Regions from separate parts of the Vibrio taketomensis genome, predicted to be linked through region 2. Evidence: predicted binding sites of a transcription regulator. Region 2 holds the regulator's gene; the other holds the start of a gene.
The links. Region 2 encodes PurR, which represses purine synthesis genes. Its sites were predicted from a motif close to TNANGNAAACGTTTNCNTNA; they were not measured.
Positions count from the first base shown of each region.

Region 1: the regulator PurR is predicted to act here: its motif matches at 1,763-1,782, upstream of Vt282_RS16820 (inosine/guanosine kinase).

Region 1 is NZ_AP019650.1:690,586-693,797, forward strand. It holds gene Vt282_RS16805 (HAD-IA family hydrolase) at 1-189, opposite strand, end outside; gene Vt282_RS16810 (flavodoxin) at 425-949, opposite strand; gene Vt282_RS16815 (CreA family protein) at 1,181-1,651, shown strand; gene Vt282_RS16820 (inosine/guanosine kinase) at 1,909-3,212, shown strand, end outside.
Region 2 is NZ_AP019649.1:988,610-991,821, reverse strand. It holds gene torD (molecular chaperone TorD) at 1-597, shown strand, start outside; gene purR (HTH-type transcriptional repressor PurR) at 803-1,807, shown strand; cyclic di-GMP riboswitch class I at 1,956-2,053, shown strand; gene Vt282_RS04600 (TfoX/Sxy family DNA transformation protein) at 2,166-2,759, shown strand; gene Vt282_RS04595 (TVP38/TMEM64 family protein) at 2,889-3,212, shown strand, end outside.

The DNA.
Region 1 (3,212 bases), on a different replicon from region 2:
TCCCAATCTATCCCTCGTGTCGGCCAGAATATCCGCTAATTTTCCACCTACGAAATGCTTCATTGCATCGTCTAGACAAAGTTCGGCACCAAAACTTTTGAAAACAGATGACAATGCTCGGCAGCACAATACCTCACTGTCAACTAACGTTCCTTCGCAATCAAAGATGACACATAGGGTTTTATTCATTTGAATAACCTCTAATACTTATTTTCTCTCGCTAAATATTAAAACCTATTTACATTTAAGACAGGCCAGAGTTAACAATTTCCTTTTTTGTTCTGAAATATTTTCAGTTTTGTGCGGTTGAAACAGTTTTGCCGACAAAAATCATAAGAGCATTATCGTGGCAATGTTCAATAGTGAAATTCTAGAATGTGGAACAAAAACCTCACGCAGTTGTGAGGTTCTTGGTTTGAGAGATTTAGTTTTCTATATAGAGCGTTTGCTTGGTGGCTAATCTGGCTGAATTGTCTGAAAAGGCTAATAGCGCTTTGATGAACTCTTCACGGCGCTCGGTCGTTTTCTCAGCAACATAAATATCCGACACCAATAAATCTTGCTCACTATCGGTAACAATGGCAGCTGCAACAGGCTCGTTATGTTCGAACGCCAGAAATAGCTCACATGGGTCTGAATAAATAATTTGAGTTAAAAACTCGATTATTAACTGCTGATCGCTCTCGTTTTGCCAGCGATTTGCTTGTAACAATGAAAACATCACGGTAAGCCGATGGAAATCCACTTTGTATATTTCGAGCGATGTTGGCTCACTGCTTAAGTATGATTGCAGCAGGGTGTTGTCGATAGATTGGTACGTAACACCATCAGCCCAGCGCTTGTAAATTTCTTTCCCTTGAAGACTTTCCTGAGTTGGGAACTCAACATCGACTTGTTGATATAGCCATTGATTCTTGATTGTCGCAATCTGAGGGATGCTTTGAGACATGTTTGAATAACCATCAATATATTTCTGTTGTGAGCTTAATCATGGTTAGCAATTAATACAAGCATTATAAGCCCTGATAGTCCGATGTTTTGTGTGATTATCGGTCATTCAAAACGTCAACCATTCATCATGACTCGAATTACCTCAAACAAATTCGCTACAACTCGTAACTTTTTGCTTCTGCGTATATGATGTACTTAAGTAACTCAATAAATTGTAATGGAAATCTACATGTTAAAACACGCATCGATCGTACTGCTGCTTTCCTCAGTTCTTATGGGCTGTTCAGATAATGAAGTGGGCGATGTCAGCCTCGGATTGTTTACGCTAAAAGACATCAAGATTGGGCATTTAGATGATGAGATTGTTACTGGTGTTACCTGCCATATTGCCTCAATTGAAGCGGATCTCAGTTTGTCTGATCCAAGCGATAGCTCGATTTCTTGCCGTCAAACCGGTGATATCACGCCAGAGATGATAGCAAAGATCGATAAAAGTAAATCTGGTGAAGTTGTTTTTAAACAGTCTAAAAGTATCTTCTTCAAAACCATGAAAGTTCGCCGCATCTATGATGCCGAAAACCAAACGTTACTTTATCTCTCATACACCACGAAAGAAACAGATGGTAGTTTCAAGCACAGTCTATCTACCGTGCCGCTGTGGGGTACAAAGGCTTACGTTGAACCGGCAGCAAAACAATAATAATCAAGGCTCAAGCGACCTCGTAGTACTTCGTGTAACGAAAATAACTTGAGTTTCATTCGGGAGGTTTGATTCCAGACCTCCCTACACACCTCAGCATTGGTTTTATTTTGTGCAAAACGTTTGCGCTAAGGCTCATATCCTGCGCATAAAAAGCCATCACATCGTATTAAATCCACCATTTTATGAAATTTTGATGAAAGAAATCTAGTATTAATGTGATATAGTACAGAAAATTTTCCGACACCCCCTTGATAATGAAATTTCCAGGCCAGCGCAAATCTAAGCACTATTTTCCAACTTCCGCTCGTGGTCCATTGATCAACCAAGCGAAGCAACCAGCAAAGCTGTATCGCCCGATTATTGTTGGTGTTGGACAGACCATCGTAGACATTGAAGCTCGTGTTGATGACGACTTTCTAGCTAAGTACGACCTAAGTAAAGGTCACTCACTTGTTCTAGAAGAGAGCAAAGCAGATGAATTGTACGTTGAGTTAGTTGAACGTGGCCTTATCACGCACCAATACCCTGGCGATACTATAGGCAACACACTTCATAACTACTCAGTGCTCGCTGACAGTAAATCTGTATTGCTAGGTGTTATGTCGCGTAACATTGAGGTTGGCTCTTTCGCTTACCGTTACCTATGTCGAACATCTGCACGTATGAACCTAAATCACCTGCAAATGGTGGAAGGTCCTATCGGCCGATGCTACACCCTTATCACGCAAGATGGTGAACGTACCTTTGCAATTAACGAAGGTCACATGAATCAGTTGCAACCAGAAAGCATCCCAGAAGATGTTTTTGATAAAGCGTCTGCACTGGTGGTTTCTTCTTACCTAATGCGCGGTAAACCAGAAGACCCAATGCCAAAAGCGGTTGCACGTGCGATTGAAATTGCAAAATCTAAGAACGTGCCGGTAGTGCTTACTCTAGGTACTAAATGGGTTATTGAAGGTAACGCTGAGTGGTGGCAGGAATACCTCAAAGAAAACATTACGATTGTTGCGATGAACGAAGAAGAAGGTCAGGCATTAACCGGCTTCAGTGATCCGCTACAAGCAGCAGACCGCGCTCTGGAATGGGTGGACCTCGTTCTATGTACTGCGGGTCCAAACGGTCTTTACATGGCGGGTTACAGTGATGTTGAAGCTCTGCGTGAAACAGACCACATGCTACAGCATGGCATCTTCCCTGAGTTTAATCGTTTTGAATTCAGCAGAGCAATGCGTAGAGCTGACTGTGTAACGCCGGAAAAAGTCTATTCTCATATCGGTCCGTACTTAGGTGGTCCGATTGAAATCAAGAACACAAATGGCGCTGGCGATGCAGCACTATCGGCATTGCTACATGACATCGCAGCAAATAGCTTCCATGTTGTAACCGTGCCAGGTTCTTTGAAACATGACCGCAGTTACCTAACATACTCTTCTCTTTCACAGATTTGTAAGTATGCAAACCGCGTGAGTTACGAAGTTTTAACCCAACACTCTCCTCGCCTATCTAGTTCTCTACCAGAACGCGAAGATAGCTTAGAAGAAGCGTATTGGGATCGCTA
Region 2 (3,212 bases):
AGTTTATTTGCCAAAGAGCTGACCGAAGCTGAATTGGATCAATACCAAAGCGCTGAAATTCGTGGCTTTTTATCTGGCCTAGGCGAAAACCCAACCCTTAAACCATCTGTTGATCGCCTAGTCGACGCGCTTAACCGCCAAATTGACCGTGAAGATGGCCAACTTGAACTCGCCGCTGACTTCTGCGATCTGTTCCTGAAATCAGATAAAGAGTCTGCTTTGCCATATGCTTCGATGTATGTCGGCACAACAGGTCTTCTACATGATGAGCCAGCCAAAGAAATGGAAGCGCTGCTTGCAGAACATGGCGTGGCAATCAATCAAAGTTTGAATGAGCCTGCGGATCATATCGCTATTGAACTCGACCTGCTGGGCAATATGATTATTCGCACTAACGAGCTTGAGCAAGAAGGCCATTTTGAAGATGCGCTGATTGAACAAGAGGCGTTTATTCGCCGTTATATTCTAAATTGGGTACCTAAGTTCGCCGCGAAAAGCCAAGCACTTGACTCATTTGGTTTCTATTCAGCCGTCACTTCATTGCTTGTTGCGTTCCTTGAACTCGACTGTAACTATTTGGCCGGCGAAGCGGAATAGCATACACGCCCCAAGCTGCGATGATGGTTTTTCATTTGCTACCAGCGTCAATGCGGTCTAAAATCGTCATCGCAAACGATAAATTAATATAACTTAAGTACAAACCGCTGCTCTCAAGCGGTTTTTGTATTTCTAATACTTACTGCCAATTTATTCCCAATAATGTGAATAGCGGATGTGGCAGCGATAGATAGGATCATACCTTATGGCCACTATAAAAGATGTTGCGCGCTTAGCTGGCGTATCGACAACAACTGTATCGCACGTGATTAATAAAACGCGCTTTGTTGCTGAAGCAACACAAGAACGTGTAATGGAAGCGGTTACAGAGCTAAACTACGCACCAAGCGCAGTCGCTCGCAGTCTAAAATGTAATAGCACACGCACTATCGGTATGCTAGTAACGCAATCAACTAACCTGTTCTTTTCTGAAGTCATTGATGGTGTTGAGAGCTACTGCTACCGCCAAGGTTACACGCTAATTCTTTGTAATACGGGTGGTATCTACGAGAAGCAACGTGACTACATTCGCATGCTAGCGGAAAAACGTGTCGACGGTATTTTGGTAATGTGTTCAGACCTAACCGAAGAACTGAGCGAAATGCTAGACCGCCATAAAGACATTCCTAAAGTGGTTATGGACTGGGGCCCAGAGAGCTCTCAAGTCGATAAGATCATCGACAACTCAGAAGAAGGTGGCTACCTAGCGACCAAATACCTCATTGAGCATGGTCACAAAGATATCGCATGTTTAAGTGGTCACTTCGAAAAAGCCGTTTGCCAAGAGCGTATTCAAGGCTTTAAACGTGCGATGACAGAAGCAGACCTTACGGTTAATGAAGATTGGATTCTTGAAGGTAACTTTGAGTGTGACACTGCCGTGCTTGCCGCTGACCAAATCGTTGCAATGGACAAGCGTCCTACGGCAATTTTCTGTTTTAACGATACCATGGCACTTGGTCTAATGAGTCGCCTACAGCAAAAAGGCATTCGTATTCCAGAAGATATGTCGGTGATCGGTTACGACAACATCGAGTTGGCAGAGTACTTCTCTCCACCGCTAACAACGGTTCACCAACCAAAACGTCGTGTAGGTAAAAACGCGTTTGAAATCCTACTTGAGCGCATCAAAAATAAAGAACACGATAAGCGAGTTTTTGAAATGCATCCAGAAATCGTTGAGCGCTCTACGGTTAAGAAAATTAACTAACTCGATGATTAATAAAACAATAGCTGATGGTCTCACCATCAGCTATGTTACATTTCAGACTTTATTCTTGCATTAAGATCACAATTCTTCCATAGTATGCTGATACTTCTTACAAGAAGTATTTTAATCTTTAGCAAAGCAAATTAAGTCACGCACAGGGCAAACCATTCTGAAAAGATGGGACGCAAAGCCACCGGCCTAAATATTCATGATTCAACATGACTGTATGGTAGCGGGGTTGCCGATGGTAGAAATGCACACGTTAACTGATTAACCTCCAGATACCTGCATTACCTGCTATTCTCTCGGACCTGATTTGGTGGCGTATTAACATACACATACACCGAGAAAGTACTGAATGGATAAACCAATACTGAAAGACTCAATGAGGCTATTTGAGCCACTAGGTCGCATTAAATCTCGCTCTATGTTTGGTGGGTTTGGGATTTTCGCAGACGAAACCATGTTTGCCCTAGTCGTACACAATAAGCTTCATATCCGTGCTGACAGCACTTTAAGAAAACAATTTAAGCAACTGGGTTTTGAACCTTATATTTATCACAAACGCGGTTTCCCTGTTGTCACCAAGTACTTCGCACTCAGTGAAGAATGGTATAACGACAGTGAAAAAGCCCTTGAGATAGCTCGAGCTGCGCATGCCAGAGCGCAAGTAGAAAAGTCTTCTCAAGCTGAAACAAAACCAACCCGTATTAAAGATTTACCTAATTTACGTCTAGCGACTGAACGTATGCTTAAAAAAGCAGGCATTGAAGACGTTCAGCAGCTACATCAAACTGGCTCTCTAGAGGCGTTTAAAGCGATTCGTAACTCTCATACTAGTGAGGTTAGCCTCGAGCTTCTTTGGTCGCTTGAGGGCGCGATACAGGGCACCCATTGGTCTGTTGTCCCCCTAGCCCGCCGAGAGGAATTGCTCGCACGCTTACAGCACTAACTTAATCTAGCCAGCGATCTCGCTGGCTTTTTTTTGAAAGTTTTTCGCGACTTATAAGTTCTTATATTTCATCAACGCAGCAAATTTAGATACTAAGCTTAATACAGGCTAGGTATAAGGAGAGCAAAGATGAACAAGAAACTGATTTTTGGCCTGTTGCTAATAGGATTAATCGCCTTTCTAATCACCCAATTTGGTGATCAACTCACGCTAGAAAATGCCAAAGCGCAACAAGCTGCTCTTGCTGCTTATATCGAGCAAAATTTCGTTTTAGCAGCCATCACATACTTTGCAATATATGTTGCTATCACTGCGTTTTCGATTCCGGGAGCCGCGGTTGTTACGTTGTTAGGTGCTGCGCTATTTGGCTTCTGGACTAGCTTACTTTTGGTATCTTTTGCGAGTACCATTGGTGCGACACTGGCTTTTCTCAGCAGTCGTTTTCTTCTACGA